Regions from separate parts of the Bradyrhizobium sp. B039 genome, predicted to be linked through region 3. Evidence: riboswitches for the same ligand, from Rfam matches in the RefSeq annotation. Region 3 holds a riboswitch; each other region holds the start of a gene.
The links. Region 3 has a riboswitch for cobalamin ahead of AAFG50_RS15210 (energy-coupling factor ABC transporter permease). Riboswitches for the same ligand answer to the same signal wherever they lie in the genome.
Positions count from the first base shown of each region.

Region 1 (9,797 bases), 4.2 Mb from region 3:
GGTGCGCCCAGGCGGCACAGCCCGTGAGAGTCGAGCCCCGTCGCTCGGTGATTTGGAAAGTTCGTGGGTTGCCGTTGCGCAGAAATTCAGGTCGATCCCGCTCGGCAATCCATTCGCGTGGCCTGTGGTTTGCCCGCGCCTGATCCCTTTACTTCATGGAAAGCCGGGCTGTATTGCAGTTCCGAGCAGGGCGAGGCCAGCACTCTGAAGCGTTCCCTCGTTTAAAGCTGCGTGCTGGGCAACCACGAAGCTGTCGCACATGGCGCGTGCTAGGTTGCTGCTGGTATAGAGCGCCTCAGTTCCAGCAAGACCGCTCGAGATCCTGCAGACCTCAGCGCCCTGCCGCGCGGCGTTCGTCGCGGCGAGCCGCACTTGCATCGTGGTGCTCAGATTTACCCCGCCCGTGAGCGCTTGCTTCCACAGCTCTTCCGTGGCCTCGTAAAAGAAGGAACGAGCGGAACGTAGCATAGATTCGGCTTTGGCGATTTCAAGTTGGACATAGCCGCGCTCAGCCATCACGGGCGCTCCAGTGATCGAGGCGCGGCTTCCGGCCATGGCGATCACCTCGTCTATTGCGGCTCGCGCAATCCCGATGCCGACGACCGCATGCGCCTGCGCAGCGAAAGCGACGGACGGATAACGATAGATCGGCCCATCAAGTGTTGCCGGACCGCCGCGGATCAAGGTCCATTGCTCTGGCACAATGACGTCGCTGACGACAACGTCGTGGCTTCCGGTGCCTCGTAGTCCGATGACGTCCCAATTGGGCCGGATTGTCACCTTCTCTGCCGGAATCACCGCTACACGCGGGAGGTCTCCGGCCGGATCGTCTTCCAGTTTTATACCAACTCCTATCAAATCCGCCCCGGGCGAGCCGCTAGCGAATGGCCACACGCCGTTCACGACAAATCCGCCGGCGCATCGCCTGGCGGGCTGGAGCGGGAAGAGCGCACCCGCCAATACGACGTCAGGTCCATTGGCGTACACTTTTCGAAGCGTGTCGTCCGGAAGAGCAGCGAGGTAGCGAGCTCCATCCCCGAAGCTGGCGACCCAACCGGCGGATCCGTCGGCCTCGGAGATGCGCTCGATCTGGCGGCAAAATTCGGCTGGTGTTCGCTCCTCGCCGCCGAATCGCTTCGCGACCATAGCCCGATAGATACCGATGCGCCTGAAGCCGTCGATGATCTCTTTTGGAATTTCCTGCGCGGGGCCAAACTCGTTGCGACGCGCACGGATCTCGACAAGTAGCGGCGACAGATTATCCCAGGTCGCAGCCGCGGTGTGGGATACAGGACATTGCTTTTCGGGTGAAGCGTTCATAGATCGTCCTCCGCGTCTTGTGCCGACCATGGTCGTGCGTCAGCCATTGACTGCGCACGGGGCGAAGCTGGGTGATACGATACCGGCTGGAGGACATTCTCAGAGCTGTCGCAGTTGATATCGCTTGCATGAGATTGCGCACGGTAGCTTCCCAATTTAAGGGCCGGGAAGCCAGACTGAGATGTAGCTGTTGCCGTTGCATGGAGGCTGGCCGGCAAAACAGCCGGTAGACGGCGGCGCGACATCGGCCCGTGGTTGCCGGGCTGGATCTCCGGCGGCTGGTCGGGGGGGCATGCGATGTCATGTCTTCTCCATGGACGTGTGCTCATACGTCGGACAAGCCGGGTCGAGCCAAGTTTGGAGTTCCTGAGCTATGCTCGGGAGGGCGCTCAAGCCTGCGACTTAGTTTTCCATCGTCTCAGCAATCGGCGTGCCATTAAGCATGTCTGCCGGCCTTGTCCGAATCTCGCGAGATCATTCCGCCGCGCCGTGCCACACATGCTCGTGTCTTCGTGTATACTTTCCGCCAATGTCATTGACTCAACAAGCCGCAAGCAAACCGACAGAAGCGGACCTCGATCGCCGACCGGCCAGATTCAACGTTAGTGCCAAAATTAAGACCCGCTCCGATCTCCCGATGCTACCAACAGCCCAATAGCTGTTCGTGCGACTGCGGGGAGCGCCTGGTTAGAAGCGGACCTCCAGACAGCTGGTGTTCAGCAAACGCACGGAGCTCAAGACGCTGAATTACGCGATCAAATCTGTTCGAGGCACTGCAAGAGTACCCGGCTCATGCAAGCAAAGACAAGGCGCGCTTCGAAGAGGCCCCGGGGAGCTTAGGAGGCTCGTTGCAGCACACGAGCCGTCTACCTTCTGTCCTACAGGACGCAAGAAATTCGGGCAGAATTCTGACCTGTCGACCTCTTTTGCAGCCGCCGGCGCCTCCCTCTTCGGCGGTTTTCCAATGCTGAGATTTTGGCCGAGCTTGCCAAATTCGCGCAGCATGCCTGCGCCACGAGCGTTACGACTGATGAGGGATCCACGTTCTGAAGCTAGTCTTCTGTTTCCTACTGAGCGACGCCGTGGTTGAAGAGCTTGCTTGCCAAATCTATCGGGTGTTAGATGATTTCTGGCTGGCAGACGCGGTGCGCAACATTTGAATCATTGTTCTGGTATTCGCCTGGGCGGACAAATCTGGCACAACTTACTGTGTCCGCAGCGACTAACAACCTGATGGGTTTCGCGTACACGCTATGCAATTTGCGAGCTGCCAGTTTCGTCTCGTGTCGAACTCGTTATGGAGGACGGATAGTAAATTGTCCAAAGCGGGCGGGTCGCGCGACTGTGTGCAATATCAGGCAGCGCATGCGAGATCGTGGTGAAAACAACCATGCTTTCAACGGCCTTATCATTGCGGGCCGGGTCCTTGGCGGCGAACGAGACTATCATAACGAATGATGGCAGTCCTGCTGGTTGTTCTATGTGATCTGCAGCCCTGGCTGAGCTTGGTGATAAAGCAACACCATTCATGGCGTGCTCGATCGGAGCTAGAAGATCTCAGGATCGTCGCCGGCTCTGGAGTTCACAGCCAGGCAATGCGCTTCATCGCTATCTGCTACCGGAACCACGCTATTGGGTTTGCAACTCAATATGGAGGCATGAACGCTGTCGGACGCGTTAGGTGCGTTTCTTGATGCTCGCCGCGTGTTGCTAACATGAGTAGGTAGAACATGAGGAGAATCAAGACGCCACGCATACCGAAGGACTTCCCGAAGTGATCATTATTATGGAGCGGATGGTATCCGGGGCATTTGTCGCAGACGGTGGACCAAACAGCGGAACGGAAGGGCCGTATCACACGGCAGATGATTCGCCTCGGGTGTGAATGTGCTAGCGTCAGCTGACAATATCGACCTTACCGGTGCCGATCCGATACAGGCCTCCGACGACTTTCAGCCGGTTCTGCTCAACTGCAGCCGTCAGAATCGGGCCCGTCGATCTGAGTTTGTTCACATTGTCGATCACATTTTTTCGGGTTGCGTGGGCGGATATATCGCCGGCTTGCCCTAGAGATGCGTTCACCGCGGGAGCAAGTGCGGTCACCAGGGATGAAATGTGCCCTGGCGGCGGCTTATCTTGATGGAGCGACTTGATCGTAGCGTCTATCGCGCCGCAATGATCGTGGCCTAGTACGAGGATTAGCGGCGTGTTCAGTACTGCGACCGCATATTCCATACTGGCGAGCGTATCATCATTAGCGAAGTTGCCGGCGACGCGGCAGACAAACAGATCACCGAGCCCGCTGTCGAACACAAGTTCGGGCGCCACGCGAGAGTCGGCGCAGCTCAAAACCGCCGCATATGGATTTTGGCCTTCGACCAAAGCCGAACGCTCGCGCCTGAAATCGTCGGCTCGCGATGTACCCTGGACATAACGATCGTTTCCCATCAGCAGCCGCTTCAGGGCAGCATCTGGCGACAGCAGGTTATCTGGCTTGGGCGTGCCTTTTGCTTCCCTTGCATCGGCAATTTTATTGCCGAATCGTAGGAAAACTGTCGAAGCAGCAAACAACAACAGCGAACGGCGCGAACGCGCAGTGCTGGTTAAATGGTTCATATTTGGAGAATTGGCTGCATGCATGTGTCGCCTCATCGCACGGCCTTACGCCACCCGGTGGCTTCGGCTTCCGCTTCGCTACAAAGCCAGCGTTCGCTGCGCTTCTTCGTCATATCGATTAGTTCGTAGCTGGCTTGCCCTGGCAGGTGATAAATCCGCTCGCCGCTGCGCTCGACAGTGCCTTTTATCAGGCACTCGGGGGACGGTGGTTCCGACAGCAGGACTGATCCGAGCAGTACTTCCTGCGCGTCGATCGGAACCGACCACGCGCCGATGATCATCGTGCCCTTATTGCGGCGAGGCCAGTCCCACGGAGCGATGAACGCTCCCGACCACAGTCCGGCATGGGCTGTGCTTGCCGACAACTCATAGACAGCGTGAGATGCAGCAGCCGATAGTGCCCAGCCCGAGCGTACCATCCAGACATTCACATTCTCGCCTTCGATGAAGCAGTTACCGAGGGCTCGTCTGTACTCATCGACTCTCTGGGTGTGACAATCCCAGGTTCGCCCATTTGAATGCTTGATAAGCTCGTCGCGAGCAGCTACGCCGCAGGCCCATTTGCGACCGTTGGTGTCGAGACAAATCTGGTCCGTCTCAGGAGCTTCGATGCCTGAGAGCCGAACGTTGGTTTTCTCGATCTCGATCGTATTGCCGTCGAGGATGCGCGGAGCACCGCTGAGCGTCGCGGCGCAGACCGGAGATGTGACGAGAGCGAGCAATGCGAACATAATTCCGCGGTTCACCGACAATAACCTTTCGCTCCTGATCCACGTTTCACGCACGATACGGTGCCGATACATTCGACTGCTTGACAGCATTATGTGCGTTATTCCGCCGGCATTTCCGAGCGCTCTATGAGCGCTTCGCCGGAACGCGAACCTACGGCCTGACGCTGCGTAAGGATCAAGTGATTTCTTCGGGGCGGGCGGCGGTATTCTTCGAGCATCGGCTCTCTCACTAGGACCGCGCTGTACCCTCCACCTGAGGGGGAAATCCTCGCGGGCGGGCCGAACGGGCGATGCTGAACAAACCCGAACCCCGGAATGTTGTGTTTTGCAAAAAAGGAGACCGACTATGAAGCGCCGGCGCTCGCGGTGGAGTCAGGCGTTGAGGAGCAACCTTGTTCTGGTCGGCCACGGCTCCCAGCGGCAATCTTGCCGCTGCCGACGGTTCTGCGATGAAATTTCGCATTTCACACGAAAAGATGTGAAAAATCTTGTCTGGCTCGCTCTGACCGATTTAGAAGAAGACGCAATGGAGTTCAGCGTAGACGCCCGCGCATAACTTAGCTCCTTGCGCGAGCAAACCGCGCAAATCCGATGCCTTTTCCGCCCGGCAGGATGATCGTTGATGTCGACCAGGGCAGGTGGAGCACAGTTATAGAAGTGTTTTCCATGCTTCGAAATCCGGATCTATGACGTGCAGACGAATGGGTGCCAGATAAGCTAGGGCCGAGCCAGTCTGGTCCTCGACGTTCTTGCGTACGGCTCTGAGCTTCCCGGTCTGCACGCTCCGAAATGCGCAAGCGCCCAGCGGTATGCTGGGTTGCTACCGGTGAACGGTTTCCGGTAACTTCCTCGCCGGCTTCGTCTCAGCACTCATTTCCTGGTGCCTTCGACGTTGCTACGCAAACTGATGTCCTCACACCGGGTGGAGTGAAGGCGGGAAAACCACATCTCGCAAGCTCGTGCGCGCCGCTGACACTAGGCGGAACAAACGGAATCGCGCGGCCCGACCTTCTTGCGACGGGACGGACTGCTGCGAGAAAGGCACCCGGACCGTTGCGGATGCTAAAACAAAGCAAGTGTAGAGCGCGTATGTCTTGCAATAGGTTCGAGGCGCTCCGCCACTGCGGCAAGATGTTGCTCTGCGGCGGTTTACTCAGGCCTTGGCTCTCCTAAGTCTTCCTCTTCTTTTGGCTCGGTGCGTTGGAACCAGGAGCCAGGGGGAAATTTCGCGATGCGTTTGGCAAAGGAGGATTGTGGCTCCCAATCCTGTCCTTCTCTCTTCTCGAAAGTGATGACCCCGTTGTGTGTAAAATAACGTGGTCCTTGGATACTACAATTCACCAAGAGCAGAACGCGCCACACGCCACCCTTCTCGGCCGGTTTATCATTCCGCTTCGGTAAGTAGTCCACTCCAACTGGTTCAATGATAGTGCAGCGGCCCTGCCGCAGAAGATCGCCGAGCCGGCCTTGCGGGGTAGTCACAAAGTTGAAGTTGGCCGGATCATGCAGAAAGCGAAGATTTGCGTCCCTTTCGCCATCTGCGACTTCACTGGCGATTAGGGAGAGCGCCAGGGCGCGCCAGCCCAATTCCATCGGCTTCGCATAAGTCGACGCAAGTTCAAGCGTGCCGTCGAGGGCGATCTTCCAGGCGATAACGTACTGTTCGTCCGATTTGTTGTCCCGGTGTCTGGTCCACGAAACGAAAATAAAGTCGTTTTGGCCAAGTTCAACAACGCCCCACATTTGAGGCACGAACTGTGCCACCTTCGAGACATTGGAGATAATTTGTTCTATCGTCTCACCATCTTGCGCTCGCCAAGTTGACTTCAGTCGTTCGACCAGGGGACTGTCGCTGGCCCGAATATTATTGCTCATGGCAGCCGGCCAGGCGAGGCAGATTAAAAATCCGACCACGCTAAGCCATAGCGCGGGTCTTCCAGGCATTCTCTTCATAACCCTCGGCCTATCGCGTTTCATCCAAATATCTTGTGAAGCAGGCAACCTCGAACCTGCTATGCCATCGCAAGAAGTTTACGGGGATGCACCCGCTAGCTGTCCCGCGCGAGCAGGCGCTCCCCTCTATGTCATGCGCAGCTAACTTCCCCGGCAGCGACTGCGTCAATTGGCTGAGCTGGACCTGCCCAGAGGAGGAGACTGGGCATTCCGAGGGTCTGCATTCTTCGTGCCAGGCAATAGGCGGAAAATTTCACGGAGTTTGTGTCACTCTTGTCGACTTTCCGACCTTTGCATGTTTTCGATGTTTCTGTTTGGCGTATCCGCCGCAGCTTGTGCATCCATGTCCCGCACCGGATATTTAGCAGAAGAGTTGAACGCCTCGATGCCGGATGCCTGTGGACGGAAGTGGGTTTGCCGCCATTGAGCTGTGTGGTTCGCTATCGTGCCGCCCGCGTTCGAGCTGCGTGATTGCCAAGCACCAAGCCGGCTTGATCCCAGCTCTGAAGTCTGGGTGGCACGCAAATCAACCCCTCGCCAGTTGCTAAATTTCGCCACGTGCCTTGGCCTATTCGCCGCAGATCCTTTAGTTGAGCGAAGAGCTGGCTAGCTGAGGTGCTGGGCGAACCTCTGGAAATCGCAAAGCCGCATTGAAAGCGCTCTGATATAACGTCGGTACTCCCGCCGGCAGGCTGCTTCTGTCCCTTTCATCAATTTAGCGTGCGGCTCCGCCTCAAGGCAGCTCCGATGCTTATCCGGCATCTGAGAAGGATATGTCTGATTATGGCATCTCTGATGAGAGAATGTTTCTAGATGGTGAAGTCACAGAGATGCACGGTCATTCGGCTAGCGGATGTCGCAGATTAGCTTGCACATAATCTGAGAGGTTGACGGAAGAGTTCTCCTGCCGATAATCCAAGTCGTCGAGGTTCTCCGGTTCCCATTGATCCGGAGCTAAGAGGGAAGCCGGTGCAAATGCCGGCTCTGCCCCCGCAACTGTGAGCGGCGAGCCGCTGTCCGACGATGTCGCTGAAGCCTGCACGGCTTCGGGAAGGCCGGACAGCAGCGATGACCAGCAAGCCAGGAGACCGGCCCCGACAATATATTGGTCCACGGGCGGGGTGTCTCGGTGGTGCGCCAAGCAGCCGTCGCACGCGCGACTTCTCCTGCCTGCGTCCGCCATGGCCTTTGTCCCCAACAGGGGTTAACGCTATGTCTCCTCTCTCTCTTCCAGTTGCTACGCTCGGAACGCCACGCATCGGCCCAAGGCGTGAGCTCAAGCTCGCTCTAGAAAGCTACTGGGCTGGAAAGATTAGTGAACAGCAGTTGCACGAAGACGCATTCGGCCTACGCGCAGCGAACTGGGCTCGTCAAAAATCGCTCGGCGTCACGATCATTCCGTCAAACGACTTCTCGCTGTATGATCAGGTGCTCGATACAAGCGTCATGGTTGGCGCAATCCCGGAGATCTACGCCGCGAACGGAGAATCCGTTTCGCTCCAAACGTACTTCGCCATGGCCCGCGGATCGCAATGCGGCGAGCAGGATGCGAGTTGCGCCCAGAGCCCGCGGGGATCTGGCGTGCCCGCGCAGGAAATGACCAAGTGGTTCGATACCAACTACCACTACATGGTTCCTGAGTTTTACCGGGGACAGGCGTTCAGACTGTGCTCTCGCAAACCCGTCGAAGAGTATGAGGAAGCGAGGGCTCTTGGCTTTCAGACCCGCCCTGTCCTGATCGGGCCGGTCACATTTTTAAAGCTCGGCAAGAGTACCGATAGTGCGTTCCAGCCCCTCTCTCTCCTCGATGATCTGATACCCGTCTATATCGACCTTCTGCATGAATTAGCCAAACGAGGGGCAAGTTGGGTCCAGTTTGACGAGCCCTGCCTGGTCCTTGATCTGGATGAGGCGGCGCGAAATTCGTTGCTGCACGCCTATAACCGGTTCGCAAAGGAGGGACCCGCTATCAAGATCATGCTTGCGAGCTATTTCGGCGCCCTAGGCGACAATCTGGATACTGCCTTGAGCCTGCCAATTTCCGGTCTGCACGTCGATTTGGTTCGAGCGCCAGAACTATTGGATCAGATCGTTGCTGACGGCCGAAGTGATCTCGTCATGTCGCTCGGTGTCATCGACGGCCGGAATGTGTGGCGGTCGAACTTGCCGTCGCTCCGTCAGCGGCTGAAGCCCTCGATTGCGAAGCTTGGCAGGCACCGTGTACAGCTCGCTCCATCCTGCTCGCTGCTTCACGTGCCGGTCGATGTTGAACTCGAGACCGGGCTCGCGTCCGACGTCAAGAGCTGGCTTGCTTTCTCGGTTCAGAAGATGCGTGAGCTTGCGATCCTGGCGCGGGTACTCGCAGGCGACCAGAATGTTGGGCTAGCTCTTGCCGAGTCGGAATGCGCTGCGACTGCCCGCCGGACCTCGCCGAAGATCCATAATGCCAACGTCGCTGTCCGAATGAGGGCGATCGATCAGACGATGCGCCAGCGCGCCACCCCGTTTGCCCGTCGTTCCGAGATCCAAAGGGAACGCTTTGGACTACCGGCTTTTCCCACCACGACGATAGGATCGTTTCCGCAGACCACAGCGGTGCGAAATGCTCGCGCGGCGCATGCGCGAGGTGCGATGAGCGAGGAGCAATACGACAGGTTCCTCAAAGAGGAGATAGCCCGCGCCGTACGTTGGCAGGAGGACATCGGTCTTGACGTCCTCGTTCATGGCGAATTCGAGCGTAATGACATGGTGCAGTACTTCAGCGAGCAACTCGCCGGCTTCGCATTTACAAGGAATGGATGGGTTCAGTCCTATGGTTCGCGCTGCGTTAGGCCCCCGATCCTGTTTGGCGATGTAGTGCGGCCGAAGCCGATCACCGTGGAATGGTGGCGCTACGCGCAATCACTAACTAGTAAGCCGATGAAGGCGATGTTGACCGGACCGGTGACGATCCTGAACTGGTCGTTTGTTCGCGATGATATTCCTAGAAGCGAGGTCTGCCGTCAGCTTGCGCTCGCGATGCGCGATGAAGTCCGCGATCTCGAGAATGCCGGTGCGGCGATGATACAGATCGACGAAGCTGCACTTCGCGAAGGATTGCCATTGCGCCGGTCGGACTGGAAGGCATATCTCGATTGGGCCGGAGATTGCTTCCGCATCTGCTCATCGGGCGTTACC
Region 1 is NZ_CP152416.1:7,416,518-7,426,314, reverse strand. It holds gene AAFG50_RS35285 (flavin-dependent monooxygenase) at 154-1,320, opposite strand; gene AAFG50_RS35280 (carbonic anhydrase) at 3,217-3,960, opposite strand; gene AAFG50_RS35275 (thermonuclease family protein) at 3,969-4,682, opposite strand; gene AAFG50_RS35270 (hypothetical protein) at 5,817-6,542, opposite strand; gene AAFG50_RS35265 (hypothetical protein) at 6,888-7,178, opposite strand; cobalamin riboswitch at 7,530-7,732, shown strand; gene metE (5-methyltetrahydropteroyltriglutamate--homocysteine S-methyltransferase) at 7,833-9,797, shown strand, end outside.
Region 1: another riboswitch for cobalamin. It lies ahead of metE (5-methyltetrahydropteroyltriglutamate--homocysteine S-methyltransferase); the one in region 3 lies ahead of AAFG50_RS15210 (energy-coupling factor ABC transporter permease).

Region 2 (9,797 bases), 1.6 Mb from region 3:
GCGACGACATGCGGCTCGAGAATCAAAGTGACGCCGAAAACGATGCCACGGCATCGTTTCGCATTTGTCACGCTGTCGCAACAATGCGGCAAAATACGGATGGAAGGCGGGAACTCTTGCAACGGGGAATAGAATAGGCTCTTTAACCTTTGTTAACGAATAAGGCTCCGGCGACGGTTGCGCACGGTCCAGGGCGCCGTGAAGGGCCAGATTGCGCGTATTCCCGGGCTGAAATCCGGTGTATTGAGTTCCCTGACCCGTCCTTTCAGCCTTTGCCCCGCACCTATGCCGATTTTCAACCAGTCGATCCGGCGCAAGATCGTCGGCATCGCCCTCGGATTGATCGTCCTGATGCTGGTCACCTCGATCCTGTCGATGGTGATGTCGAGCCAGGTCGGCGTCCTCCTGGACGAGCTGACCAACCGCTACATCCCGGCCTATGGCGATCTGGCGCGCGCCAATATCCGCTCGCTGGAGCGGTCGGTGGCGCTGCGGCGCATGGTCATGATGAAGATGCAGGCGTCCTCGGACGAGGAGGCCTATGCGGCGCGCCTGCGCGAGTTCGAGGAAGCGGACCGCAAGATCGAGGAGGAGGCCGAGGGCGCACGCAAGCTCATCAACGCGATCATCGACGACCCGAGGACGCCGTCCGACAATGCCGCGCTGGCGCGGATCGAGATCCGCATCGAGACGGCCGTCACCGAGCTGCGCCGCGACCTGAACGAGGACCACGCAAAGCTGCTCAAGCAGGTCGACGCCAAGCAGATGGCAGAAGCCCGCGGCACGCTGGAACATATCGACGCCATCCGCGACCAGTTCAATCGGAAGTTCGATGCGATCCGTGCCGACATGCTGACACAGGTCTTCGCTTCGACATCGCAGGTGATGAGCCACCAGCGCCAGGCCATCATCGTGTCGGGCATCGTGACCCTGCTCGCCGCGATCGTCGGATTTGCCTTCGCGCTGCTGGTGTCCGGCGGCATCACGCGGCCGGTGCGGCTGTTGCTGGCCGGCACCCGCGAGGTCGAGGCGGGGCGGTTCGACAAGACCATCGCCGTCTCGACCCAGGACGAGATCGGCGAGCTCGCGGCCGCCTTCAACCGCATGATCGAGCAGTTGCGCCACAACGAGCGCATCCGCGAGACGTTTGGCCGCTACATCGATCCCAAGGTGGTGCAGGGCCTGATCGAACGGCCCGAGGTCGCCATCGACGGCCAGCGCCGGGTGATGACCATCATGTTCTGCGACATGAGCGGCTTCACCTCGATGAGCGAGGGCATGACCCCGCGCGGCCTCGTCAAGGTGATGAACCACTATTTTACGGTGATGTCGGCCCCGATCAGGAGCAATCGCGGCGTCATCGACAAATATATCGGCGATGCCATCATGGCCTATTGGGGCCCGCCCTTCATCGAGGAGGATGAGCCGGCACTTCTTGCCGGCTGTGCCGCCATCGACATGACCGACCAGGTGCCCGCGCTGCAGAAGCAATTGCCCGATCTGCTCGGCATCCGCGCCATGCCCGTGCCCTGCGACCTGCGCATCGGCATCGCCACCGGCGAGGTCCTCACCGGCAGCATCGGCTCCGAGCTGATGATGAGCTTCACCGTGATGGGCGATGCCGTGAACCTCGCTTCGCGGCTCGAGGCCGTCAACAAGGTCTACGGCACCCGCATCCTGATCTCGCAGGCGACGGCGGATGCGGTCGGTGAGCGCCTCGAATTGCGCGAGATCGATCGTCTCGCGGTCGCCGGCCAGAGCGCGCCCCAGGCGATCTTCGAGGTGATGGCGAGGGCCGGCGTGCTCACCGCCGCGCAGGACAGCTTGCGCACGCACTATGCCGAAGGTCTTGCCGCCTATCGCGCCCGCCGCTTCGACGAGGCCCGCGCCGCCTTCAACGCGGCGCTCGAAGCCGTCCCCGGCGACGGTCCCTCGCGCGCGCTGCTCGCCCGCATCGCGCAGTTCGAGGTCAATCCGCCGGACGAGAGGTGGGACGGTGCCTGGCGGCTGGAGCAGAAGTAAGCCGCCGCGGGAAAAATTGTTTCTACTCGATAACGATGTTCGCCGTGACCTATTTCCCAGGCTTAGGTTGATCGTCCTTGAGGCGTTTGATGGGGACACGCCGATGACAGAACTTGAGGACAGGCTGGAACGGTTCGAGACGCTCACGGCCGAATGCGAGCTGATCGCCAAGCTCGCCACCGACAGCACCAAGCGCGAATTCTATCTCAAGCTCGCCGAGCACTATTATCAGCTTGCGCGCGAGACGCGGGCTGCGGTCGCGACCAGCGCTGCGGCCTGAAGGCGGCTGCAATCCGTTCTTAACATTTGGCACGCATCCTTTGATGGGAGCGAGCGTCGCGATTCGCGATGGCTCGCAGTGGGAATGCCGGGACTCGCTGCAATGCAACGTGTCTCGCTGATGTTGCTTTGCCGGTGCTTTTTCGGGGCAATCCCATGCGTCTGCTTGCGGTCCTCATCCTCGCGCTCATGGCGGCGGCCTGCAACCAGGAGCAGGACATCACCGGCTCGACCGCAGCCTGCCCGGTGCGGAACTACAGCTCCTACAACCCCCGCGACATGAACCAGTGCGTGGCCGCCTGCAAGGCGTGCGACCATGGCAACACGGTCACCTGCACCACGTCCTGCACGCTCAAGGGCGCGCACTGAGCGGCCAGCGGTTTGCAGAAGCTTGGGGGCCGGGATCGCCGGCCCCTTGGGCATTGAGGGGTTGACGGTGTCGGGGCACCGGAACGATTCACCTGACATAATCATTGGTAGGAGCAGGCAGGACGCGGAGTCGGATGGAATGGGTATGCTCGATCCCGGCCGGTTTCTGGTGTCGTGCTCGCAGTGCGACGCGTGGCCGATGGCGGCCAACGTCAAACGCTCGAGCTGGTCGACGTCCCCGAGCGAGGTCCGCTTCGTGTGTCCGCGCTGTCGCCGCGAGGAGACCGCGATCATCTCCGCCTCGGGCGAATTGACGCCGATCCGGCGCATCGACATCCCGCCGCGCGACGTCACGGTGGCCTGGGCTCAGGCACAGCGCCAGAGAGGGCGGGCGTAGGCGGCCGCTCTATTGCGCGATCCCCTTTCGGAACCCGGGCGATCGTCGGACGTTTCCGCCCCAACATCACGTATCGAGGCCGGGCGAATGATCAGCGCGCATTTCGACACCCGTACACGGATCAACATGAAGCTGGCGCTGGATCGGATTTGCCGCAATCGGCCCAGGGGCGAGGATCATGGGTTCCGCAGGTCGGTCGCCGAGAACATCGTCCGCTGCGCGCTCGCGGGCCGAACCGGCATCGGTCAGCTTGTCGATGCCGGTGAGCGGGCGGTGGTCACGACGCGCGCGGTGCCGAAGCCTGACTGATTGTGTTTGCCTCGCGTTTGCAGCTCATCGTTCAACCGGTCGATTGACTCTCCGTACGGCCGCCTCGTAGATTGATCGGTGACGGTTCTCCGCACGGAGATCAAAAGGGAACGTGGTACGAGATTGTCCCAACGCCGGGATTGTCCCAACGCCACGGCTGCCCCCGCAACTGTAAGCGGTGAATCTTTCGTCATATGCCACTGGGAATCTCGGTCCTGGGAAGGCGACGTAAGGTAACGACCCGCGAGCCAGGAGACCTGCCGTCAGCCGTGGTCACACGCGAAGATGTCGGTCGGGGAGTACAGGCATTAGCTTCACCGGAGCAATCGATTGCTCCGCCGTAAAGCCTCGTTCGCTGTGACGTGCCACTGACGTCATGCCGAGGTTACAACTGTGTCCCGTATTGTCTCTGCCGCCAGGCGCCTTCGCGCCGGTATCGTTGCTGCCGTTTTCCTCCATGCGATCGATCTCCCCACAGCTTTCGCGCAGCAAGCCGCCACCGAGCAGCTGCCGCCGGTCGAAGTGACCAGGCCCGACGATCAGAACCGTACACGCGCCAGGGCGATCGGCGACGGCGACACGGCGAGGCGGCGAGCCCCGAGTGGAGCGCCGGCAGGCAATGGCGCCGGCTCGTCCGGCTCCGGCGGCGAGGCGGTCGCCAGCAACGGAGGCATCGTCGGGGCCGCCACGACCGTCATCACGGCCGCGGATATCGCACATGCGCCCTCGCAGACGCTTGCCGAGATCATCGCGACGCAAGTCCCGGGTGCCCAGATCACAACGCTCTATGGCGGCCAGATCGGCGCGAAGACCAGCGTCGACCTGCGCGGCTTCGGCGCGTTTGCCACTGCCAATTCGCTGGTGCTGATCAACGGACGGCGGCTGAACGACATCGACATCGCGCAGGTGGACCTCTCCACTGTCCCGCTCAATTCCATTGAGCGTATCGAGATCACGCGCGGCAATGCCGGCGCGGTGCTCTATGGGGACAATGCGGTCGGCGGCGTGATCAACATCGTCACCAGGAACGGCGTCGGCGGGCCGCCCGTTGCCGCGCGCATCGAGGCCGGCTTCGGCTCGTTCGACACCAGGCTTGGCAATGTCTCGACGTCGCTCAATTCCGGTCCGTGGTCGACCTCGTTCTACGGCAATGCCGTCAAGACAGACGGCTACCGCGACAACAATCGCCTTGTCCAGGAGAATGGCGTCGGCAACCTGAACTACACGACATCAGACCTGACTGCTTTCGTCACCGTTACCGGCGACAATCAGGAGCTGCGATTGCCGGGCGGCCGCACCGTCGATCCGTCCATCGGCGTCGACGAACTCGCGACCAACCGACGGGGCACCAGCACACCCTTCAACTACGCCAACCAGCAGGGCTTTGGCGCGACGGCCGGCTTCACGAAGACGCTGGCCAACGGCATCGATCTCATCGTGGACGGCGGTGTGCGCGACAAGAAGCAGCAGAGCGCGTTCTTCTCCGGCCCAGCGCCGGTTCCCGCGTTGTTCACGTCCACCTATGTCGATGCCGATCTGACGACATGGTCGATCACGCCGCGGCTCAGCGTGAAGGGCTTGCTGCTGGGGATGCCGTCGCAACTGCTGACCGGCCTCGATTATTACGATGCGAGCTTTCAGCAGAACCGCGGCGCCGGCCAGGGGCTCGCGCCCTGGCACAATTACGATCTCAGGCAGCAGACGGTTGCGGGCTATTTTCAGCACGCATTGGGTGTGGCGCCGGCGACGGACGTCTCCTATGGCGTGCGGGTGCAGAACGTCAGTCTCTCGGCGCGCGATCATTTTGACGCCGCAGCTCCGTTCAACACCGACATCGGCGCGCTCCCGCTCAGGAGCGACGAGACCCAATACGCGCTGCATCTCGGTGCCGAGCATCGCCTCAATGACATGGTCTCGCTGTTCGGCCGCGCTGCGCGCGCATTCCGCACGCCGGATGTCGATGAGCGTGTGTCGTCGGGGCCGTCCTTCGATCCCTTTACCTTCGCGCCGATCCCGCAAACCTTCCAGCTCAAGACCCAGACCTCGCAGGATGTTGAGGGCGGGCTGCGCATCAAGGGAGGCGGGCTGCAATTGCAGAGCAGCCTCTATCTGATGGACCTCGCCAACGAGATCCACTTCAGTCCGATCCTGTTCTACAACACCAACCTCGATCCGACCCGTCGTTACGGCTCGGAGACCAGCCTGTCCTATCGCGTCAACGGCTCTCTGCTCCTGCGCTCCGGCATGGCCTATACAAGGGCCGTGTTTCGCGAGGGCGTCTGGGCCGGCAACGACGTGCCGCTGGTGTCGCGCTACACCGCGAGTGCAGGCGTCACTTGGAACATCTGGCAGAACTATGTGGTGCTCGACGCCACCGCGCGCTTCTGGAGCGAGCGGCGCATGGACAATGACCAGGCGGGAACACAGCGGCCGATCCCAGCCAATGGCACGATCGACCTCAAGCTCAGCGGTCAGTACGAGCGCTACTTCTGGTCTTTGAGCGTCAACAACGTGCTGAACGCGCTCTACTACGACTATGCGATCGCAAGCACCTTCACGGACGGCCGCTTCAGTGCCTATCCGCTGCCCGGCCGCACCTATCTGCTCAAGGCCGGCGCCAATTTCTGATCAAGGCTCTGACCGCGACGGGGGCTGTCATAGGCCCCCGAATGGACTAGAATTCGAAAAGAAGGAGATCACTCATGGCTCTCAGCACCCTGCCGCCTTACGCCGACCGTTTCCGGCTCCATCCGGTCGCGCCGCGCCTTGCATCGATGTTCTGCTTTGCGCTGCTGGCGGTGTCATGCGCGCTCGCAAGTCTTGCGCTCGCCTGCGCAACGCCCTTTGCGGCCTTCGCGGTCGTCGCGGCCGCGATGTTGCCGCTGCGGCCGGCACTGCTCGTCGTCAGCGGCGCGTGGCTCGTGAACCAGAGCATCGGCTTCGGCGTGCTGCACTATCCCGTTGCCGGCAGCACGATCGCCTGGGGCATTGTCATTGGCGCTGCTGCACTCGTCGCGACCGCCGCCTCGTCCGCCGCGCTCCGTGCGCTGGCGCATGGCCGCACGCCCCTGATGCTGGCGATCACATTCGTCCTCGCCTACGCGGCCTATGAGCTCGTGCTGCTCGCTGCGACGCCGGTCCTCGGCGGAGAGGGCGCCTTCACCGCGGCCATCGTGGCGCGGATTGGACTGACCGGCGCCGTCTGGCTCGCCGGCCTCGTCGCCGCCTGCGAGATCGTCCGCCTGGTCGATCCGTTCGGGCGCAAGGGCGCGATGTCGGCCTGAGCGGCCCTCTGAAAGCCCCGGATGGGAGCGCAGTGAAATCCGGGCTACGAGATCTTGCGTTGCCCGACGGGCAAAACACCCCCGCGGTCGGTCAATCCGCTTGCGCAAAAATATTCCACTTTGCCGAAATTCGGATTTGTCGTATGTGTCGCCCATCCCGGCTCAACCTTGAGGGGCGATCTTGTGTCGTCACGTTTCGCGAGCCGGGCTTGCGGTGGACGCGGCAGCGTCGGGCGCGAGAGGCGTGGGCAGGGCGGATTGCTCTCCGTGAGCCCAGGACTTCGTGCTGGATGAGCGACGCTGTCAGGTTCGTCTCGCCTGTAAGTTTCCGGCTCCGTCGACAGGGCTGGGAAAACTGCGGCGAAATGGCGGGCCGTGCGTACGGCAAAACCGTGTGGTCCTGGCCGTCGTTGCTACGGTCAAGCTCCTGCGGATGCGGCCGTCGCGTCAACCGGCGCGATGTCGGCGACTTTCGCGAGAGTGAGGGAGGCCAGAACGAACTCGGCTCCCGGGAGAGCACGGCATAAGCCGTCCAACCACTGCGCAGGGAAGGCCGAGTGATTGGCTACACCTGTATGCTGCTGTGCGGTTTCTCTGCGCGTGCTTTCGCGCAGCAGACCGCGGGTGCCGTCGGGCACCCGGCCTTCCCTGCGCCCTCTCGATTGAGAGGGTGGAGCGATCAAGCAAAGCTCGGGCGAAATCCGCCGCGAGGATGCGAAGGCGTGTCTGCGATTTACGATGCGAGTTGGAGGATGACGCCGATGCATCTCGCTCCGTCATTGCGAGCGCAGCGAGGCAATCCAGAATCCGTCAGCGGAAAGACTCTGGACTGCTTCGCTGCGCTCGCCACGACCATGTGGAGAGTGCGTGTCCACTGCCGGGGATGGCGGGCTTGGTGATGTCGACAGCGACTCACTCCAAGGTGTGGTGCGTGATCGGGCGCGTCGTACCCGCCTGGAAATCTCAGGTTGTGGATTGTCATCTTCGCGGGGGTATCCCAGTAGGCCGATCCGTGTCTTCCCGGTAACGAATGTGCCATCCACGCAACACTCCTTCCGGATTAAGCCCTCATCGTCAGCCGTTCGCATCACCGCCGCTTTTTAGCCACACCCGAACATGAATAAAATTGCTCGAATGTTTTAGGGGCAGCGGCGGTCCTCGAGGCGAACGGGAAATCCCAAGGTCGATTCAAATCTTGGGTCTGATTTTTCGGGTCTGAAAGGGTTGGCCGGGGAAACTGGTTTGCGATGAACGCAAAGACCAACATCAAGCAGAGGCTGCCGAGCCGTCACGTGACGGAAGGCCCTGCGCGCGCGCCCCATCGGTCCTACTTCTACGCCATGGGTCTGACGACGGAGCAGATCCACCAGCCCTTCGTCGGCGTCGCCTCCTGCTGGAACGAGGCCGCGCCCTGCAACATCGCTTTGATGCGCCAGGCGCAGGCGGTGAAGAAGGGCGTCGCGCATGCCGGCGGCACACCCCGCGAATTCTGCACCATCACCGTGACCGACGGCATCGCCATGGGCCATGACGGCATGCGCTCCTCGCTGCCGTCGCGCGAATGCATCGCCGATTCCGTCGAGCTGACCGTCCGCGGCCATGCCTATGACGCCCTCGTCGGCCTTGCCGGCTGCGACAAGTCGCTGCCGGGCATGATGATGGCGATGGTTCGCCTCAACGTGCCCTCGATCTTCATCTATGGCGGCTCGATCCTGCCCGGCAACTTCCGCGGGCAGCAGGTCACCGTGCAGGACATGTTCGAGGCCGTCGGCAAGCACTCGGTCGGCGCCATGTCGGACGAGGATCTCGACGAGATCGAGCGCGTGGCGTGCCCCTCGGCGGGTGCCTGCGGCGCGCAGTTCACGGCCAACACCATGGCGACCGTCTCGGAAGCCATCGGCCTTGCGCTGCCTTACTCGGCCGGTGCTCCGGCACCGTATGAAATCCGCGACGCCTTCTGCATGACCGCGGGCGAGAAGGTGATGGAGCTGATCGCCCAGAACATCCGGCCGCGCGACATCGTCACCCGCAAGGCGCTGGAGAATGCCGCAGCCGTTGTCGCGGCTTCCGGCGGCTCGACCAATGCTGCGCTGCACCTGCCGGCGATCGCGCACGAGTGCGGCATCAAGTTCGATCTGTTTGACGTCGCCGAAATCTTCAAAAAGACACCTTATGTCGCGGATTTGAAGCCGGGCGGCCGTTATGTCGCCAAAGACATGTTTGAAGTAGGTGGCATCCCGCTTCTGATGAAGACGCTGCTCGACAACGGATTTCTCCACGGCGACTGCATTACGGTCACCGGTCGAACGATCGCCGAAAACCTCAAGAGCGTGAAGTGGAATCCGCACCAGGATGTGGTGCACCCGGCAGACAAGCCGATCACCGTCACCGGTGGTGTGGTGGGTCTGAAGGGCAATTTGGCGCCAGAAGGTGCGATCGTGAAAGTCGCGGGAATGTCCAACCTGAGGTTTACCGGTCCGGCACGCTGCTTCGACCGGGAAGAGGACGCCTTCGAGGCCGTCCAGAACCGCACATACCGCGAAGGCGAAGTCATCGTGATCCGCTACGAGGGCCCCAAGGGCGGCCCCGGCATGCGGGAAATGCTCCAGACCACCGCGGCGCTGACCGGGCAGGGCATGGGCGGCAAGATCGCGCTCATCACCGACGGCCGCTTCTCCGGCGCCACCCGCGGCTTCTGCATCGGCCATGTCGGGCCGGAAGCCGCCATCGGCGGCCCGATCGGGCTGCTCGAGGATGGCGACATCATCGAGATCGACGCAGTCGCCGGCACCCTTAACGTAAAATTGAGCGACCAGGAGCTTGCCCAGCGCAAGACCAAATGGAGCGCTCGCGCGACTAACCACACGACGGGCGCGCTCTGGAAATATGCTCAGCAGGTTGGACCAGCGGTCGGGGGGGCGGTCACCCATCCGGGCGGTGCGCACGAGAAACAGTGCTATGCGGACATCTAGGCGTGCCATTGTTGCGTTTGTGTTAGGGGCCAGTGCGCTGGCCGTGCCGGCGCTCGCCTTCGACGGCGCGCCGGTCAACCAGAAGGACGCGACCATCCCTGTCGTGACCACCTTGCCGGGGGCCGCGGGTGCGGTGCGCAGCAAGGTGCCGCCGGCGACCCAGGA
Region 2 is NZ_CP152416.1:4,844,827-4,854,623, reverse strand. It holds gene AAFG50_RS22685 (adenylate/guanylate cyclase domain-containing protein) at 286-2,022, shown strand; gene AAFG50_RS22680 (hypothetical protein) at 2,126-2,302, shown strand; gene AAFG50_RS22675 (hypothetical protein) at 2,458-2,670, shown strand; gene AAFG50_RS22670 (hypothetical protein) at 2,810-3,067, shown strand; gene AAFG50_RS22665 (hypothetical protein) at 3,155-3,376, shown strand; cobalamin riboswitch at 3,442-3,656, shown strand; gene AAFG50_RS22660 (TonB-dependent receptor) at 3,770-6,004, shown strand; gene AAFG50_RS22655 (hypothetical protein) at 6,079-6,660, shown strand; gene ilvD (dihydroxy-acid dehydratase) at 7,908-9,632, shown strand; gene AAFG50_RS22645 (tetratricopeptide repeat protein) at 9,619-9,797, shown strand, end outside.
Region 2: another riboswitch for cobalamin. It lies ahead of AAFG50_RS22660 (TonB-dependent receptor); the one in region 3 lies ahead of AAFG50_RS15210 (energy-coupling factor ABC transporter permease).

Region 3 (9,797 bases):
CAGATCTGGAGCCCGGCCGGATCGAGCGACTGAAACGCCGTGCCGCCATCGAGCATCACGACCACGGTGTCTGCGCTTACCGGCCAGCCGCCTTCACGCAAGCGGCGGCCTGTCGTGACCAGAAAGGGCTCGCCGATGTCGTTGAGCGGCAGCGCATGCGCCGCGCACAACGCCTGGATCGACGTGATACCGGGGATGACCTCGATTGTCGGCAAGGGATCGAGCCGGCGCGCAATACGCAGCGAGGAATCGTAGAGCGACGGATCGCCCCAGATTAGCAGCGCGACCCTGCCATCCCCTTCGAGATGGCTCGTGATGGTCTGCGACCATTTCGCGGCGACCGCATCGTGCCAATCGTCGACGCCCTTGCGGTAGTCCGCCTCGCCTGCGTCGCGCACGGGAAGATCGAACTCGGCGATGCGCGTCTTGTCGCTGGTCAGCACATCCGCGCAGATCGTCCGCCTGAGATCGGCGAGATCGGACTTTGCGCTCCCCTTGCGCGGGATCAGGACGAGATCGGCCGCGTTGATGGCGCGGGTCGCGGCGTGCGTGAGCTGCTCGGGATCGCCGCAACCGATGCCTATCAGGGAGAGCGTGAGCATCGCGTTCGCGAAGGGCGGCCATCACGGCCGCCCTTTCGCTTGTCTCTCAGGCCGCGTTGTGCAGGCGCGGGGTGACGAGGCCGGGCGCGGTGACGCCGCGCAGCGACTTCGCCAGCGCCAGCACGGCGAGATCGGCCAGCGGCTCGATCACGATGACGAGCGCATAGGAGGCCGCGAAGGTCGCGATGTTGACGAGGTTGGTCATAGCAAAACCGGAGCCATAGAGCGCCCAGAACGCCACCCAGCCGATGACGCCGGCCTGATAGGTCGTCGAAAGCGCCAGCGCCTGGCGATACCTGAGATCGACATAGGCGGTGTTGCGGGCAATGATCCGCGTGGCGATCGCCTGGATCGCGAACAGCGGCACCAGCAGCGTGGTGACGTTCATGCCGTATTGCGGCAGGTCGGCCGGCTCGAAGAGCACGCCCTGGAACAGCAGGCCGAGCGCGAGGCCGAAGGCCGCGGGGGCAGCACCGAACAGCAGGAACAAGGTCGAGCCGAGGATGAAGTGCACCTCGGACACGCCGACCGGGAAGTGCGGCAAGATCTCGAAGAAGGTGAAGACGAGGCCGGTGGTGGCGAGGGTCCGCGCCGCGAACGACGTGATGCCCTGTTCGCGCACGGTCTCGGCCGCGAGCTTCAGCGCAACGCCGCCTGCGGCGATGCCGGTTGCGTAACTCAACACGAGCTTGGCGCCCGTCACGATCCCGGGTTCGATATGCATGGCTCAGTCCTTTCCTGCCGTCACACCCGACGGCCTTGGCCTCAAAACATGCACGGCCGGTCTCCTGGCTCGCGGTTCACTGGGGATCTCCGGCCTTCCCGGACCTTGCGATCCAGTGGCGGTTCGGAGCCCCTCACCGCTTACAGTCGCGGGGGCGGCTGGGGTTTTGGGCGCCGCAACTGGGTCCGCCCATCCCCATTCCCGATTATGCTCCGGCGCTTTGCGCCACCTCGAGCACCATGCTTGTCCTGTGTGCCCCTTTCACGCAGCCTGCGTCAAGGGCCGAACGGCGGCGGTCGCCGTCATGACGGGTATTCTCCCGCCAGTGCGCCGAACAGGATCACGGCGGCCGTCGAGGCAGCCCCGCCCCGCGCAAGCTGCTCGGCAAGCTCGGCAATCGTGGTGCGGACCAGCCGCTCGTCGGGGCGGCCGAGGGATTCGGCGAACAGCGCCGGGGTGGTCGGCGCGAGGCCGTGCGCGATCAATTTTGCGGCAAGCGCCGGAAAGGTGCGGCGGCCCATATAGACCACGGTGGTCGCCTCCGGATCGGCCAGCGCCGCCCAGTTCAGGTTTTGCGGCAGCTCGCCGGTGACGTCGGCTCCGGTCACGAACTGCACCCGGCGCGAGGTGTGGCGCCGCGTCAGGGGCATGCCGGCTTGCGCAGCGGCCACGCAGGCCGAAGTGACGCCGGGAACGATCTCGTAGCCGATGCCGGCCGCGCGCAGCGTTTCGAGCTCCTCCTCGAGCCGTCCGAAGATGCCGGCGTCGCCCGACTTCAACCGCACCACGCGCGCGCCAGTCGCGGCATAATCGACCAGCAGGCGGTTGACGTGATGCTGCTTGGTCGAGGGCCGCCCGGCCCGTTTCCCGACCGCAACGAGATTGGCGCCGGGACGGGCGAGATCGAGAATCGCGCCGGACGCGAGGTCGTCATAAAGCACGACATCGGCCTCGCGCAGCCGCGCGGCACCCTTGAGCGTGAGAAGCTCGGGGTCGCCGGGACCGGCGGAGATGAAGGAGACAAAACCGCTCACCGGTCCTCCGCGATCAGATGGAAGAACGTGCCGGTGGCATTGCCTCGGCGCGAACCGGTCTCGGCGATGACCGCACCGGTCGCGTCGTGCACCACCGCGAGCGGCATGTCGGGCTGGGCGGCAATCGTCGAATAGTGGAATTCGTGGCCGCGCAGGCGCGCGCCGGGGCTATGTCCCGGCATCGGTGCGGCGAGTTCGGCGAGACGATAGCCCAGATGCATGCGGCGTTTGGCAAAGCTCGTCTCCAGGCCGAGCAGGCCCGCCATCTCATGGCGGACACCGTCGGCGTCGGTCAAAGCGGTTCCGAGCACCATATAGCCTCCGCATTCACCGTGCACCGGTCGTGTCTCGGCGAAGGCGCGCAAGCCGCTGCGAAAGCGCGCGTTGGCCGCGATCTTCCCGGCATGAAGCTCGGGATAGCCGCCGGGCAGCCAGCAGACATCGGCGCTCGCGTCGGGCGCCTCATCGGCAAGCGGCGAGAAGGTCGAGATGTCGGCACCCGCCGCGCGCCAGGCTTCCAGCATATGCGGATAGACGAACGAGAATGCCGCATCGCGGGCAAGCGCAATGCGCTGCCCGGGCGGCGTCACGTTCAGACCGTTCGCAGCGGGTTGCGGCGCCCAGGCGGCCGCCGATTGCAGCACCGCATCGAGATCGACATGCTCGGCGACGAAACGCGCGGCCTCGTCGATCAGTTTTCCGATCTCCGCCTGCTCCTCGGCCTGCACCAGGCCGAGATGCCGCTTCGGCAGGCTGATCTCGGCATGGCGCGGCAGCGCGCCGAACACGGCGATGCCGGCGTCGTCAAGCGCGCGCCGTACGAGGTCTTCATGGCGCGGGCTGGCGACGCGATTGAGCACGACGCCGGCAAGGCGCACGCCCGGGCGGTAGTCGCGAAGGCCCGCAGCGATCGCCGCCGCCGTCTGCGCCTGTCCCGAGGGATCTATCACCAGCAGCACCGGCCAACCCAGCATCTCCGCAATGTCGGCGGTGGCGCCTGTGCCGGAGACGCCACGCGCGGCGACGCCGTCGAACAGACCCATCGAGCCCTCGGCAAGCACGACATCGGCGTCGGCGCCGCGGCCGACGAGATGCGCGATTCCCCCGCGATCCATCGCCCAGCTATCGACGTTGACGGAAGCGCGGCCCGTCGCAGCGGCATGGAAGGCGGGATCAATATAGTCGGGCCCGCTCTTGAAGCACTGCACGTTCAGTCCGCGATTGCGCCAGGCGCGCGCGAGCGCCAGCGTCAGCGTCGTCTTGCCGACACCGGAGGCAGGCGCGGAGATGACGAGCCCTGCCGGCATCAGGAGGCCTCCGGAAAGCGCGGCTCGGCGCCGACCGGCCGATAGCGGCGGTCGTAGTCGGCGGCATAGAGGCGGCTCTCGTCGAAATCCGCGGCGCCAAGCGTCTTGCCGACGAGAATGAGCGCGGTGCGTTCCATCTCGGCGCCGACGGCGGCATCGAGCGTCGCAAGCGTGGCGCGGACGATGCACTGGTCCGGCCAGCTCGCGCGCCAGACGATGGCGACCGGGCAATCCGCGCCGTAGTGAGGCAGCAGCTCCGCAATCACCTGGTCGAGCAGATGGATCGACAGATGGATGGCGAGTGTCGCACCGGTCGCAGCGAAGGCGGCGAGCTTCTCCCCTTCGGGCATCGCACTGGCGCGGCCCGGCGTGCGCGTCAGCACCACGGTCTGAGCGAGCCCCGGCAAAGTCAGCTCCACCTCGAGTGCCGCGGCGGCGGCCGAGAAAGACGGAACGCCGGGCGTCACGGTGAAGGGAATGTCAAGCGTACGGAGACGGCGGAGCTGCTCGCCCATCGCCGACCAGATCGAGAGATCGCCGGAATGCAGCCGCGCGATGTCCTTGCCGTCCGCATGCGCGGCGGCGATCTCCGCGATGATCTCGTCAAGCGACAACGGCGCGGTGTTGACGATGTGCGCGCCCGGCGGGCAATGCGCCAGCACGCCCTCAGGCACCAGCGAGCCGGCATAGAGGCAGACCGGACAGGCGGCGATCAGGTCGCGTCCGCGCAACGTCAGCAGATCGGGAGCACCCGGCCCGGCGCCGATGAAATGCACCGTCATGCACCGTCTCCTTCCGCGATCGCGGCCGTCGCGGTACGGTCCTGCGAAATCACCCGGGTCGCAATCAATCGGGCGCGAGGGCCGGCCGCGGCGAGCGCCGCGGCTTCGGCGACCGATCCGGTCCCGAACTTTTCCGCGATGAGCCTGGACTGCGTCGGCGTGTCGATGCCGGCCAGCACCTCGGGCGACACCGCCCTGATCGGCACACCGCATTCGCGCGCGAGCTGCTGCAGCGCTTCTACATCGGCCTTGTCGCTGACGGTCGCCACCGCCGCAAGGTCTTCAGCGCCGCCCGCCGCCAGCAGCGCCTCACGCAACGAGGCCAGCGTGACATCCTGCCTGAATCCGAGCCCGGCGACCTTCATCGGACCGCACTCCACTGCACCACGGGACGCGCCGCTTCCCAGGATCGGTAGCGGCCGAGCGGGCCGGCATGGGCGATCTCGACCCGCATCAACTCGCCGCCGTGGCGCTGGTGCAGTTCGCCAAGCAGCGCTTCCGTCTCCAGCGTCACCGCATGCGCAACGAGCCGTGTGCCTGCCCCGATGCGCGACCAGATGGCATCGAACATCGCGCTATCGAGACCGCCGCCGAAGAAGACCGCATCCGGCGCGTCCAGCCCGGCGAGAGCCTCTGGCGCACGGCCCGTGACAACAGCGATCCGATGCGCCAATCCGAACGCCGCCGCATTGCTGCGGATATTCGCGGCGCGATCTTCGCGCATCTCGATTGCCGTCGCCGTCCCGCCGCAAAGCGCCCACTCGACCGAGATCGAACCCGATCCGGCGCCGATATCCCACAACCGTTCGCCCGGGCGTGGTGCCAGCGCAGAAATCGCGAGCGCACGCACCGGCCGCTTGGTGATCTGGCCGTCATGAGCGAAGAGATCGTCGGGAAGTCCCGAGCTGCGAGGAATGCCCCGAGCTCCCTTCGCCTCCACGGCCACCGCGACCAGGTTTCCGGCGAGATCGCCAGTAAAACCATCGGCACGATGTTCCGCAATGCTTTCGCGTGGCCCGCCGAGCGCGGCGAGAGTCCAGAATGCCGAGGCGCCCCATCCGCGCTCGCTCAGCCACTTTGCAAGGTCGCCTGCGGCCTTGCCGTCACGCACGAGGCAAATGATGCGCGCGCCAGGCGCAAGGTGTGGCACGAGGCGCTCGAAGGGCGCGGCGTGGAGACCGAGGCAGACGACGGATTCAAGACGCCAGCCGAGCCGCGCAGCGGCGAGCGAGAATGTCGACGGCGCAGAATGTGCGACCCACTCACCCGCCTCAAGCTTCTCGGCAAGGCTTGCGCCGGCGCCGTGCCAGAACGGATCGCCGGAGGCCAGCACCGCGGTCGGCCGGCCGCGGCGGCTGAGCACGGCCTCCGCATCGAACGGCACCGGCCACGGGTGGCCGCGCCCGGTCACACCGGCAAGCGCGAGATGACGCTCGCCGCCGAAGACAGTTTCGGCCTCACGCAGCGCCTTTCGGCTTGCGTCCGACAGCCCGGCAAGGCCATCTTCGCCGATACCGATGATGGTCAGCCAGGGATCAGCCATGACACGCGCCCTCATTCTGGGCGGAACGAGCGATGCGAGCCAGCTCGCGGCGGAGATCGCGCGCACCGGCATGGATGCCGTCTATTCCTATGGCGGCCGCACCCGTGCGCCTGCCGACCAGCCGCTGCCGACCCGCATCGGCGGCTTCGGCGGCCTGAGCGGCCTTGCCGATTACATTCGCCGTGAAGGCATCACGCATGTGATCGACGCGACGCATCCTTTCGCTGCCGAGATGAGCCGCAACGCCGTCGCGGCATGCGCGGAAACCGGCACGCCGTTGATCGCGCTCGAACGCACCCCCTGGGCTAAAACACCCGGTGACAACTGGATCGAGGTCGGCGACGTCGATGCAGCGGTCGCCGCTCTGCCCGAGTCGCCGGCAAACGTGTTCCTCGCCATCGGCCGCCAGCACATCGCGCCGTTCGGGAATAAACCGCAGCACGCCTACACACTGCGCTTCGTCGATCCGCCCGAAGCGCCGCTGCCCTTCCCGGCTGACGTGATCGTGTCGCGCGGACCGTTCACGCTTGATGGCGAGCTGGAGATGCTGCGCATCCGCTGCATCGCCTGGATCGTCGCCCGCAATTCCGGCGGCGATGGCGCGCGCGCCAAGATCGACGCGGCCCGCACGCTCGGCCTGCCCGTGATCATGATCGTACGGCCGGAGTTGCCCGAGCGCCAGCGGGTCGAGAGCGTGGCCGAGATCATGCAGTGGCTTGGTCATCGCACCTGCCTCGGCGCATAGATCCAGCGGCCGACACGGCGCGTCTGCGAGTTGCCGACGATCACCAGCGTTCGCATGTCGGCCATCTCGGGCCGCGCCGCGTTGAGCGTGACGGTCTCGATCGTCTCGTCGGATGCGCTGATCGCGCGCGCGAAGATCACGAGCCGCTCGCCGCAGCCGGCGTCCTTCAGCACGGCCAGCGCGCGGCCAAATCCTTCCGGCCGGCTCGCCGAACGCGGATTGTACAGAGCGATCGCGAAATCCGCTTCCGCGGCCAGCCGCAGGCGCTTCTCGATCAGCGCCCATGGCTTGAGATTGTCGGAGAGATTGATCGCGCAGAAATCATGGCCGAGCGGCGCGCCGGCACGCGCGGCCGCCGCCAGCATCGCAGTGATGCCGGGCAGCACGCGGATCGGGAGCTCGCGATATTGCGGCGCCTGCTCGAGCGCCTCGAACACGGCCGATGCCATCGCGAAGACGCCAGGATCGCCGGAGGAGACGACGACGACCTGCCCGCCTTCGGCGGCCAGGCGCAGCGCCTCGCTCGCTCGCGCGAGCTCCTCGCGGTTGTCGGATGGATGCAGCGTGAGCCCCGGTCGCGGCGGCACGCGCGCGACATAGGGCGCATAGCCCAGAATATCGGTGGCGGAGCCCAGCGCGGCGGAGACCTCGGGCGTCACCAGCGCGTCACTGCCCGGGCCGAGGCCCGCGATGGTCAGCGTGCCCGTCATTCGGCGGCGTCCAGATGCCGGCCCTTGCCGTGCACGAGCACGATCGCAAAATAGGGACAGTCGGCGGCATCGATCTCGGCGAGCCGCGCGACGCGCTCGCCCGGCATGGTGCCGCGCTCGACCAGCCAGGCATCGTCCAGCCTTCCGGCGGCGGCAAGCGCGCGGCGCACTTTCGCAAGATTGCGGCCGGTCTTCATGACGACCAGCGCATCGGAGTCCCGCATGCGGCGCTCGAGCTCGTCCTCCGCGAGCGTGCCCATCAGCACCGTCGTCACGTCGTCGCCGAGCGCGATCGGCTGGCCGACGGCATTCCAGCAGCCGACCATGCCGGGAATGCCCGCGATCACCTCGATCTCGACGCGTCCCTGCAAGCGCGTGTGCAGATGCATGAAAGAGCCGTAGAAATAGGGGTCGCCCTCGCAGAGCACGACCACGTCGACCGCGCGCGCCAGCCGCGCCAGGCGCTCGGCCCATTCGTCGTAGAAGCCGGCGAGCAACTGGACGTATTCCGCGCTGTCGAAAGCGATCTCGGTCGTAACAGGGTATTCCATGGGATATTCGGTCACATCGCCGGCGAGCATGCCCTCGACGATGCGGCGCGCCTGACCCGGCCTGCCCTTCTTGCGGAAATAGGCCACGTGCTGTGCGCCGCGCACGGTACGATCGGCGCGCACGCTCATCATGTCAGGATCACCCGGGCCGAGACCGCAACAGATGATGCGTCCCATGACTATTCGCTCCGGCTCGCCAGCGCATTCACGGCCGCAACGGTGATCGCGGAACCGCCAAGGCGGCCCTCGACCGTCAACGCCGGCACCGGCGGATCGGCCATCAGCGCGGCCTTGGATTCAGCCGCGCCGACGAAGCCGACCGGACAACCGATGATCGCCGCCGGCCGCGGGCAGTCGCGGTCCTCCAGCATGTTGAGGAGATGAAACAGCGCGGTCGGCGCGTTGCCGATCGCGACGATCGCGCCGGCGAGATGCGGCCGCCACAGCTCCAGCGCCGCGGCCGAGCGGGTGTTGCGCATGGATTGCGCCAGCGCCGGGACCGCGGCATCGCCGAGGGTGCAGATGACGGCATTGGCCGCCGGAAGTCTAGCGCGCGTAATGCCCTCGGAGACCATGCGCGCATCGCACAGGATCGGCGCCCCCTTCTGCAACGCTGCACGCGCGGCGGTCGCCATGCCTGATGTGAAACGGATATGCGCTTCCAGGCCCACCATGCCGGCGGCATGGATCATCCGCACGACGACCTGTTCCTCATCCGGCGTGAAGCGGGCAAGATCGGCCTCGGCCCGGATGGTCGCAAAGGATTGCCGGTAGATCGCCGCGCCGTCGGTCTCGTAGACATGCGGCATCAGTGCCCTCCCATCAGGATGGAGGGATTGCCGACGATGTCATCGCGGTTCAAGCCGCGCAGGATGGGCTCGTCGCGCGTCGAACCCCCGCGCACGAGATCGAAGCCGGCGCCGGTCGCGACCAGCGTGATCGCGGCCGCACCAGAATGAGCGCAGCCCTTGGCGCAGCCGGAGACGTGAAGTCGTGCGGCCGCGCCGATGTTCGGCGCGAGCGCTGCCGCCAGCGCGCGGGTATCGGCATGCGCCTCGCGGCAACGCGGCGCGCCGCTGCAGGCGATGACACGCAGCGCCGGATCGTAGGCCTCGGTGATGAGACCGGGCGTGGACGGCATGGTCCGCTTGCCCTCGCTCAGAACCATCCGCCACGGCGTCATGCGCAGGGCATGTCCGCAGCCGGCGAACTGGCTGAGCGTCGCATGCGGCATTTGCCCGAAGGCGACGCCGACCATCGCGCCCTGCGGATAAAGGCCGGGGCGCGCCGCAGCCATGATCGGCGCCGGCTCGGCCTCGCCGCGCAACGCGTCAGGCAGGGCTGCGCCGGCGGCAAGATGCGCCGCCATCCGCCCTCGCCCGTCCCGGGCACCGCCTGATGTCACGAACCAAGTTGCGAGCGCGAGGGCGGCGGTCACAGCCTCGCCGCGTCCGACGGAACGGCCGAGGCTGGCGCCATTGGCCCGCACCAGCAGTCCGCCGGCGCCATCACGCTCGATCCGCACATCCGCGGAATCGCCGGCGAGCACGCGCGAAGCGCCGTCATCGATGGCAAAGCCGAATTTCGTCGGAAGCGCGAGCACGCTATTCTCGAGCGCCTCCTCGAGCTCGGCGGCAAGCGCCTGGGTCTCGTCGCCCGCGCGCCAGAACGGCGTCACCAGGATGTTGCGCCGGGATTCGGTGTCGGCGTCGGGATCGAGCAGCGCCAGTTGCGAAAGACCGTCGAGCAGCAGCCGGTGGCTGCCTTCGCTGACGCCTCTGATCTGGAGATTGGCGCGG
Region 3 is NZ_CP152416.1:3,257,423-3,267,219, reverse strand. It holds gene cobF (precorrin-6A synthase (deacetylating)) at 1-602, opposite strand, end outside; gene AAFG50_RS15210 (energy-coupling factor ABC transporter permease) at 649-1,326, opposite strand; cobalamin riboswitch at 1,363-1,574, opposite strand; gene cobA (uroporphyrinogen-III C-methyltransferase) at 1,629-2,360, opposite strand; gene AAFG50_RS15200 (cobyrinate a,c-diamide synthase) at 2,357-3,667, opposite strand; gene cobM (precorrin-4 C(11)-methyltransferase) at 3,667-4,449, opposite strand; gene AAFG50_RS15190 (cobalamin biosynthesis protein) at 4,446-4,814, opposite strand; gene AAFG50_RS15185 (bifunctional cobalt-precorrin-7 (C(5))-methyltransferase/cobalt-precorrin-6B (C(15))-methyltransferase) at 4,811-5,992, opposite strand; gene AAFG50_RS15180 (cobalt-precorrin-6A reductase) at 5,991-6,737, shown strand; gene cobJ (precorrin-3B C(17)-methyltransferase) at 6,713-7,447, opposite strand; gene AAFG50_RS15170 (precorrin-2 C(20)-methyltransferase) at 7,444-8,175, opposite strand; gene AAFG50_RS15165 (precorrin-8X methylmutase) at 8,178-8,807, opposite strand; gene cobG (precorrin-3B synthase) at 8,807-9,797, opposite strand, start outside.